One region of the Sodalis sp. RH16 genome, then DNA from elsewhere that is predicted to be linked to it. Evidence: riboswitches for the same ligand, from Rfam matches in the RefSeq annotation. Region 1 holds a riboswitch; each other region holds the start of a gene.
What was found. A riboswitch is a leader RNA that binds a small molecule or an ion and turns the genes downstream of it on or off. The one in region 1 is predicted to bind thiamine pyrophosphate.

Region 1 (3,274 bases):
CTGGCTGAACAGTACCAGGCCCAGGCAGCAGATCATTTGCAGCAATGCCAGCAGCGCCGCGCGGCCGGGATCGTAGTCGTAGCTCAGCGCTTGGTAAATGGCCAGTTCGATGGTGGTGGCTCCGGGCCCGCCCCCCAGGGATAGCACGGTGGCGAAACTGGCGAAGCACAGCATAAAAATCAGCGCCGCCGCCGGCAGTAGCTGACGGCGCAACCAGGGCCACTCCAGCAGCCGGAAAAAATTCCAGCCGCTGATATTGAGCTGTGCCGCCAGCTGGCGGTGTTCCACCGGGATACTTTCCAGTCCCTGCAGCAGCAGCCGCGTCGCCAGCGGCAGGTTAAAAAAGACATGGGCCAGCAGAATACCCGGCAAACCATAGGGGGAGAAACCATAAGGCAGGTGCAGCGCCGCGCTTATCTGCGCCAGCCAGCCCTGGCGGCCGTAAACGTCCAATATACCGAATACCGCCACCAGCACCGGCATCACCAGCGTCATGGCGCAAAAGCGCAGCAGCAGCAGGCGGCCGGGGAAACGACGGCGAAAAAGCGCCCGGGCGAGAAAAATCGCCGGCAAGACCGACAGTACCGCCGACAGCAGCGCCTGCCAGAGGGTAAAACGCAGCACATGGCGAAGATAGCCGTCGGTCAGCATATCCCGCCATTGGGCGGCCGGGGCATTGATCCATAACGCGCCCACGGCCGACAGCGCAATGGCGGCCAGCAGCGTGGCCGCCAACAGTCCCGGCCATAGCCAGCGGGGGATTATTGGCTGACGGCGCGCAGCCATGTCTGGGTCCAATTGTTCCGTTGTTTCGCCACTTCCTGCGGCGTATAGGACAGCGTTTTTTGCGGCGGCTGGTCAAAACCGGCCGGCAGCGGAGTCTTTATCACCGGGTACATCCAGTTGCCGGTGGGGATGGTCTGCTGGAAGGCCGGCGTCACCATAAAATGCATAAACTGCTGCGCCAGCTCGGGATTTTTACTGGCGGCCAGTTGGCCGGCCACTTCCACCTGCACATAATGCCCTTCGCTGAAGGACGCGGCGGCGTAATTATCCTTTTTCTCTTCCACTATATGGTAGGCCGGCGAGGTGGTGTAGCTGAGCACCATATCCGCTTCCCCTTTCAGGAACAGCCCATAGGCCTCGCTCCAGCCCTTGGGCACGGTAACGGTCTTTTTCGCCAGACGTTGCCAGGCCTGTGGCGCGTCGTCGCCATAGACTTTTTGCACCCACAGCAGTAAACCCAGTCCGGGGGTGCTGGTGCGGGGATCTTCATAGATGATTTTCAGCGGCGCCGGGCCATCGATAAGCTCATGCAGGCTGGCGGGGGGATTTTTAAGCTTGTTTTTATCGTAGACAAAGGCGAAATAGCCGTAATCAAAAGGCAGAAAAGTAGCGTCATGCCAGCCGCCGGGCAGGGTAAGTCCTGCGGTATCCACGTTATGGGGTTTAAACAGATGGGTATCCTGGGCGGCCTGGATCAGATTATCATCCAACCCTACCACCACATCCGCACTGCTTTTTTTCCCTTCGATGCGCAGGCGATTGAGCAGCGCGACGCCGTCTTCCTGGACGATGAATTTCAGTTCACAGCCGCATTGGGCTTCAAAGGCCTTTTTAATAGCCGGGCCGGGACCCCATTCGGAGGCGAATGAATCATAGGTGTAAACCGTCAATACGGGTTTTGCCCATGCGGGTATGGAAGCCAGTAAAATAAGGGAAGGTAACCATTTTTTTATCACGTTGCGCTCCTGAAAAGAAGTATGGCAAAGGAGTTCTGAGGCAGCGCGGCGCGCTCTCAAATCCCTTCGCCGGTATTAACCGGATCAGGTTCGACGGGTGTGGTCTCAGCGAAATTCACCGGCGGCATAGCGCCGGAAAAAATCGCACCCCGTTGAGAACGCGTTCATTGTAATGGGTTTGTTCGCCTCTTGACAGCGTTTAGGAATCCGGCGGCGCAAACCAGGCGGATTTGAAATCGAACCAGCCGAGGGCATTCATGCGCACGCCGCGCATGCTGCGTTGCCCTTGCAATATCATCCGGTGGTGAAACAGAGGGTGCAGGCGATAATCGGTGACCAGCGCGCTGCACCACTCCGCCAGCGGTAATTGCCGGCTGCGCCAGGTTTGCGCTATCCGGGCGAAATCAGTTTGCAGGCAGTGATGCAGTAACGGCATTTCATAGAAGGTAGCGAACAGCGAGAATTCCAGCGGCGGGGAGAAGTTGGCGCTGCCAAGCCAAATGTCGCTCTGCGCCGCGCCCTGATGCCAGGCTTCGTAGTTCAGGGTGTTGACGGTCAACTGGATATCCAGTCGTGCCAGGACCTCGGTCAAGGCGCGGCATAAATCATCAAATTCGGAATGGGCGTGGTAAACCGTCAGCCTGAGATGGGTCAGTCCCGACGGTTTCGGGCGCGCCTCGGCGACCTTGTTGTGGTGCCAGCGCGGCAGGATACCGTAGGCCGGCGACCAGTAGTGCTGATAGGCCGGTCCGGCCTGCACCAGCATGGATATCGGGTCGATGTTTTCGCAGAGCCAGCGGCGATGTTCCGGGTTTTGCATCAGCGGCGAGCGCTGATCGAACAGAATAAAATAGCAGCCGTCCCCCAGGCGGGTTTCCAGCTCATCATGGCCGCTGTCGTCCCCTTGCAGTTGCACCCCTGAGTAGGTCAGCTCAGCGGTAAGATCCGGCAATACCCAGATATTCACCTCATCAATCAGTGCTCGATAGCCGAAATAGTCATCAAAAGCCCGGATTTTCAGCTGGCTCGGGCCATTGTTGACCACGGCGTAGGGCCCGGTGCCGATGGGACGTCGGGTAAAATCAGGTAATGTTTGCCACTCCTGCGGCAAGATCATGGCCGATACGCTGCTCAGCAGCCAGGGCAGCCATTCGTCCGGCGCGGACAGGGTGATATCAACGGTATTGGCGGTGGCCGAGCTGACGCTATCCAGATGGCTGAACAGCGGCTGGTCTTTCAGGCGCAGCAGCGACAGGCGCACATCGTCGGTGGTCAGCTCGCGTCCATGATGAAAATGAATGGCCGGGCGCAGATAAAAACGCCAATGGAGCGCCGAGACCCGCTGCCAATGGTGGGCCAGATCCGGCTCCAGTTCCCCATTTTCCTCATTTATCCGGGTCAGGCCGCTGAAGATCTGCCGTACCACATGGTTCTCCGAGCGGCGCAGCGGCGTGCCGGGCAGCAAATTTTGCAGTGAACGATAGTAGAGGACCCGCAGAATATGCTTGCCTTGCCGGAAGCTGCGGCCCACA
Region 2 (3,274 bases), 510 kb from region 1:
TCCAGATTTTCAAGAATACTCATGTTTTTTGTTTTGCTTACTTAATGATGAACAAATCACACAGTTTTCCTGCCTCTATAATATCCGATTATCCGGCGGGCTGGATTAATCAATATAAAAACCATGGCTATCAAAAAATTGATCCGGTCATGATCATCGCATGCCGGAAATTTTCGCCATTTATTTGGCCTGACAATCCGGCGATAATCCATCAGCACAGTTTTTTCAATCTGTCGAAATTTTATCGTCTGAACAGCGGTTATACCTTCACGTTGCATGACGGCGACGACAATCTGGCGACGCTGAGCCTCACCAATCGCACCGGCAGCTCGGATTTTTATCGTATCATCGAGCAAAATAAGGAAAAATTCCAGATGCTGTTGATTACCACCCATGAAAAAGTGATCAATTTTATGCGCGCCGAAATGCGCGCTATGCAGCCTTACGGCGGCCCACCCACCCATGCACTGCTATCGCCCAGGGAAAAAGAAGTATTATTCTGGGCCAGCGCGGGTAAAACCTATGGCGAGGTGGCCACTATTCTTACCATCAGAGAAGGAACGGTAAAATTTCATATAAGAAATATTATTGATAAGCTTGGCGTTGTCAATGCTAAACATGCCATTAGCCGTGCCATGGAGCTCAAGCTTTTCAGTTAATGCTTTATGAACGATAAGGTTGGATAATATTATCTTCGCTGGTCTTGTGTGTTCTGTTTTATTATCCAAAATAAAAATTATTTAATTTTTATTAAACCAGATCCATATATTGATGTGCTAATTACATTCATTTTCTCAGGGTTTCACCTCGGAAAGCTAAAACCTGATGTTTATTGTAGCTGCGTTTATACCCTCTCTTTTAATCTAATCGGACGGGATACCGGCGCCGCGAAGTTGTAGACAGTGTCGGTAATAGACATTGAAAATACAGCAGGAAGCAAATAGGATTGATTATATTACATGTGTAAAATTATTGCCCCTTATCTGCTTTTTTTATTCCCTTTGACGGCCTTCGCCTCCAATGTTGTTGATAAAGAGGTGCTGCAACGCATTTTGAATAACGTTTCCCATGAGTGCCTTGGCAATCCGGCCTGGCCAATCTCCCTGCCGGTGGATAACGATCCCTGGCTCTTGGGCCGTATCGAGGCCTTGGCCGAGTCGGGGCTGGTTCAGCCGGCCTGGCTTGATAATCGCCCCGTCTGGCTGCTGACCCCCACCGGCGCAGGTTCCTCGCCTCGCACCGGCGATGGGTGCATCGGCCGGATGCTGTTGCGGCATGGCTTGCAGGAAGTCCCCTGCGATCGTTGATCTTTTCTTCCCGCACCCGGATAATCAACAGACTTGACTCGGGGTGTCCGTTGTTACGCAGCGGACTGAGATTTAACCCGCATAACCTGATCTGGATAATGCCAGCGTAGGGAAGTCACGGCGTCCCTTCCTCCGGATCCCGTCTTCTTAAACGCCGGCTGGGAGCAATATGACTGTACAACCTATGGAATTTCCCGGCCTGACCGCGGCCGCCTCCCTTGATTTGCTTCGGCAGCATGCGCCGCTGGTGCATTGCTTGACCAATGACGTGGTGCAGGCTTTTACCGCCAATACCCTGCTGGCGCTCGGCGCCGCGCCGGCAATGGTGGTCGATCCGGAAGAGGCGGCGCAATTCAGCGCCATGGCCGATGCCCTGCTGGTGAATATCGGCACGCTGCGCCGCCGCCAGGCGGAGGCCATGCTGGCCGCCGTCCAGGCCGCTAACGAGGCCGGCACTCCGTGGGTACTCGATCCGGTGGCGGCGGGACCTCTTGCCTATCGAACCGGGTTCGCCCATAGCCTCCTGCCGCTGCGCCCGGCCGCCATCCGCGGCAATGCCTCCGAGATCCTGGCCTTGGCCGGCGAGAGCGCTCTGGGACGCGGCGTGGACAGTGCCGATGATTCCAGCCTGGCCCTGTCCGCCGCCCGGAAGCTGGCCACGGACCATCACACGCTGGTGGCGGTAACGGGACGGGTGGATTTTGTCACCGACGGGGAGCGGATATGGTCCATCAATGACGGCCATCCGCTGATGACCCGGGTGACGGGGACCGGCTGCGCGTTATCGGCGGTGGTGGCGGCCTTTTGCGCGCTGCCGGGGGATCGTTTGTCGCACGTGGCCGCCGCCTGCAAAGTCATGGCCCGCGCCGGCCGGCTCACCGCGGCTGACGTCAGGGGGCCCGGCAGTTTTGCCGTGGATTTCCTTGATAGACTCTATACTCTCCAGGGAGAGCAGCTGCAATGAGCCGCATCCGGAATCTCTTGACCATCGCCGGTACCGATCCCAGCGGCGGGGCCGGCATCCAGGCCGATATGAAAACCTTTTCGGCCCTCGGCGCTTACGGCACCACGGTAATTACCGCCCTGGTGGCGCAAAATACCCGCGGCGTGCAATCCATCTATCCCATCACTCCTGAGTTTGTAGGTGAACAGCTGGACTCGGTGCTCAGCGATGTGCGTATCGACAGCGCCAAAATCGGCATGCTGGGGCAGGAGGATATCGTCCGGGTAGTGGCGGAAAAACTCCGGCAATATCCCATCCCCTTCGTGGTGCTGGACACGGTTATGGTGGCGAAAAGCGGTGATTTCCTGCTGGCGCCGGATGCGGTGTCGGCGCTAAGGGATGAACTGTTGCCGCTGGCATCCATCATCACCCCCAACCTGCCGGAGGCGGCGGCATTATTGAACTGCCCGCCGGCGGCCGATGAAAGCGGCATGCGTGAGCAGGGCCGGGCGCTGCTGGCCTTGGGTTGCCGGGCGGTGGTGATGAAAGGCGGCCATCTGCATGGAGAATCCAGCCCCGATTGGCTGATTACCGCCGACGGGGAGCTGCGGTTCGATGCCCTGCGGGTCAATACCCGCCATACCCACGGCACCGGCTGTACGCTGTCCGCCGCGTTGGCGGCGTTGCGCCCGCAATATGACGACTGGGAGCAAACCCTGCGGGCGGCGAAAGCCTATTTGCAGCAGGCGTTGCTGCATGCCGATGATTTAGAGGTCGGGCAGGGGATTGGACCCGTCCATCATTTCCACCAGTGGTGGTGACATGCCGGTTAACACACCTTCGGCGTAGCTCAACAGCGAGCGGGCATATTGCAGATGGCGGGCGTCGAAGACGTTAAGCGGATAGTGTTTCTCGGCGCGGTGGGGACGAATGCGCAGCGAAGGCACGAGTTTGTCCTGCTTTTTATCCGGTACCGCGGTAAAGATATATCCCGGCTGCAGGCGGTTGTCTTCATCGCGCCATA
Region 3 (3,274 bases), 1.0 Mb from region 1:
GCAGTGCTCCAACTGCTCGGTCATATTGCGGCGAATCATATGCATCGGGATATGGCCGGGGCCTTCTATCATGACCTGGACGTCATATTCCCACGCGATTTTGGTGAGCTCGCCAAGGGTATAGAGTTCGGCGAACTGCGCCTCATCGTTGGCGTCCTGGATGGAGCCGGGGCGCAGGCCGTCGCCCAGCGACAGCGCTACATCATAGGCGGCGCAGATTTGGCAGATTTCGCGGAAATGTTCATACAGAAAGCTTTCCTTGTGATGTGACAAACACCATTTCGCCATAATGGAACCGCCGCGGGAGACGATGCCGGTTAACCGTTTGGCGGTCATGGGCACATAGCGCAGCAGCACGCCGGCATGAATGGTAAAGTAGTCCACCCCTTGTTCCGCCTGCTCCAAGAGGGTATCGCGGAACGTTTCCCAGGTCAGATTCTCCGCCACGCCGTTGACCTTTTCCAGCGCCTGGTAGATGGGCACCGTACCGATGGGGACCGGGCTGTTGCGCAGTATCCATTCCCGTGTTTCGTGGATATAGCGTCCGGTGGAGAGATCCATTACGGTATCCGCGCCCCAGCGCGTGGACCATACCAGTTTTTCCACTTCTTCTTCGATGGAAGAACTTACCGCCGAGTTGCCGATGTTGGCATTGACCTTCACCAGAAAATTGCGGCCGATAATCATCGGCTCCGATTCGGGATGGTTGATATTGGCGGGGATGATGGCGCGGCCCTCGGCAACCTCCCGCCGCACGAATTCCGGCGTGATATTTTCCGGCAGCTCGGCGCCGAAGCCATGGCCGGGATGCTGTTGCAATAGCACCTCGCCGCGGATTCGTTCACGGCCCATGTTTTCACGCAGCGCAATGAACTCCATTTCCGGCGTCACGATACCCGCCCGGGCGTAATGTAACTGTGTGACGCAGCGCCCAGGTTTGGCGCGCTGCGGCATATGGCCCGGTGCAAAACGGATTTCATCCAGACCGTCGTCGGCACGCCGCTCCCCGCTGTAACGAGAGCTTAATTCACTGACGGTTTCGGTATCCGCCCGGCGTTCGATCCAGTTGGCACGCAACGGAAACAAACCGGCGCGTACGTCAATGGATATCTCCGGGTCGCCATAGGGTCCGGCGGTATCGTATATCGGCACCGGCTCGTTCTGTTCATATCGGGGGGCGCTTTTATCACCGCCGATCATGGTCGGACTGAGCTGTATTTCACGCATCGGCACCCGGATATCGGCACTGCTGCCCTGCAAATAAATGCGGCGGGACTGGGGGAACGCCTCGCCTTTCAGGCGGTTGATAAAATCCTGGGCCTGTGCCCGCTGTTCGCGGCGGGAAGGAGTGGTGGGTAGAGACATAGCAATTCCTTATAAAGAAGTTAGGGAAAATTGCTTGTCCGGAGCGCTACGGGAGTAATAAGACAGGGCTGGAATCATATGTCGATCGACGATGATTCTTGGCGTTGAATTACTCTTGTTCCCTTCGCGGGTATTAACCCGATCAGGTTCCGCGGATCCCGAATTAACGGTCTCAGCCTGGCGTAATGTACGCGCTAGGCACTCCGACAAGATACCGGCTCATCACGAGCCAACGTTTGCTGACAAAGTGCCCCTACTCGTTGACGCCGGGGCGATTGGTCAGCGTTGCGGCTCAGATGAGCCGAAAAGGATGCTCAGACCCGGCGTTAAGCCAGGCGCGAGGCATCCGGGTCATTATTGGCGGCGGGTTCCGAGGGCCGATAGTCCGCTCGGTGCTCCAACGCCTTTTGAATCAGCTTGTCCTCCAGCGAAAACCGGGTGCCCAGCGCCTCGCCGACGCCGGAAAGGGCTTCCTGGAACTCCATGCAGTTGTCATGATCCACGGCGGTCTCAAATTGGCTGTCATAAAACGACATGATTTGTTGCGTATTTTCCTGCAAAGCCTGGTAGATCTGCGTTATTAAAAGACGGTTGGGACCGCTTTCGTCCGCCTCCGGCACGATACGATCGTACACATGAAAATGGCCGGCGGACAGATAGTCCACGAGATGATGGCAAAAGTCGTCCAGCGCGTTTTCATCCAGAGGAGTATGCTTTTCTTTGTTGGGCTTAAGACCGATGAGATGGTAATAAGCAACCAGTAAGCCCCGGCGGGCCACCAGCCATTGGTCAATAAGTTCGTTACTGCCGCCAACCCGTTGAGCCAAGATTTCCAGCTGGTTTAACATGACAGACTCCGATGTAATAAAAGTAACGCTGCGTTATTTATCTTTTAAAGCTAAATTCTAGATTGCCAGTGAAAAAGGGGTAGTGCAACTAAAATGGAACAAGAACTCAGCGGTAACGAACACGGCTGGTGGGTCGTCAGCCAGAACAGCAAATTGTGGTTACCCCAAGGGGAATTGCCGTTTGGTTTGGCCTCCGCCTGGTCGCTGCAGGGGTTTACTGCAACCCCCATCGGCGAATGGGCAGGGTCTACCGCCTGGCTGGTACGCCATACCATGCCCCGGGATATGGGATCGGTCCGGCAGATCATTGACCAAGACCCCGGCCTGTTCCAATTGGCAGGGCGGGGTGTCCAACTGGCGGAATTCTACCGGGCCCACCGGTTTTGCGGCTACTGCGGACATACCATGCGCATTAGCGGCAAAGAGTGGGCTTGCCTGTGCGATCATTGCCATGAACGCTATTACCCGCAAATCGCTCCATGCATTATAGTTGCGATTCGCCGGGGCGATGAAATTTTGCTGGCCCAGCATACCCGCCATCGCGGCGGCATCTATACCGTGCTGGCCGGATTCGTCGAAGTGGGTGAAACGCTGGAGCAAACGGTGGCCCGCGAGGTCATGGAAGAGACCAAGGTGAAGGTGAAGAATGTACGCTATGTCACCTCTCAGCCATGGCCTTTTCCCCATTCGCTGATGATGGCTTTTATGGCGGAGTATGACGGTGGCGACATCACCCCCGATCACAGCGAGATCCTGGATGCCGGCTGGTATCGTTACGATGCATTGCCGTTATTGCCGCCGCCGGGCACCGTGGCCCGCCGGTTAATCGAGGATACGGTGGCCCTATGTCGCGCGGATCGGGATGCCGACAGCTCTATTGCGACAACCCGTTAATAACAAAGGAAATCCAGCATGGATGAATTGAAAAACGATCGTTACCTGCGCGCCCTGCTGCGCCAGCCGGTGGATATGACCCCGGTCTGGATGATGCGGCAGGCCGGTCGCTACCTGCCGGAATACCAGGCGACCCGCGCCGAGGCCGGGGATTTCATGTCGCTGTG

Region 2: linked by a shared signal. The riboswitch ahead of thiM (hydroxyethylthiazole kinase) and the one ahead of thiB (thiamine ABC transporter substrate binding subunit) in region 1 are both predicted to bind thiamine pyrophosphate.
Region 3: linked by a shared signal. The riboswitch ahead of thiC (phosphomethylpyrimidine synthase ThiC) and the one ahead of thiB (thiamine ABC transporter substrate binding subunit) in region 1 are both predicted to bind thiamine pyrophosphate.

What each region holds. Positions count from the first base shown of each region.
Region 1 is NZ_CP178737.1:420,434-423,707, reverse strand. It holds gene thiP (thiamine/thiamine pyrophosphate ABC transporter permease ThiP) at 1-786, opposite strand, end outside; gene thiB (thiamine ABC transporter substrate binding subunit) at 762-1,742, opposite strand; TPP riboswitch at 1,786-1,904, opposite strand; gene sgrR (HTH-type transcriptional regulator SgrR) at 1,942-3,274, opposite strand, start outside.
Region 2 is NZ_CP178737.1:6,050,900-6,054,173, reverse strand. It holds gene ACL2XJ_RS27645 (helix-turn-helix transcriptional regulator) at 1-659, shown strand, start outside; gene ACL2XJ_RS27640 (hypothetical protein) at 960-1,307, shown strand; TPP riboswitch at 1,337-1,437, shown strand; gene thiM (hydroxyethylthiazole kinase) at 1,477-2,271, shown strand; gene thiD (bifunctional hydroxymethylpyrimidine kinase/phosphomethylpyrimidine kinase) at 2,268-3,071, shown strand; gene ACL2XJ_RS27625 (hypothetical protein) at 3,018-3,274, opposite strand, start outside.
Region 3 is NZ_CP178737.1:1,440,322-1,443,595, reverse strand. It holds gene thiC (phosphomethylpyrimidine synthase ThiC) at 1-1,365, opposite strand, end outside; TPP riboswitch at 1,468-1,581, opposite strand; gene rsd (sigma D regulator) at 1,692-2,213, opposite strand; gene nudC (NAD(+) diphosphatase) at 2,307-3,107, shown strand; gene hemE (uroporphyrinogen decarboxylase) at 3,126-3,274, shown strand, end outside.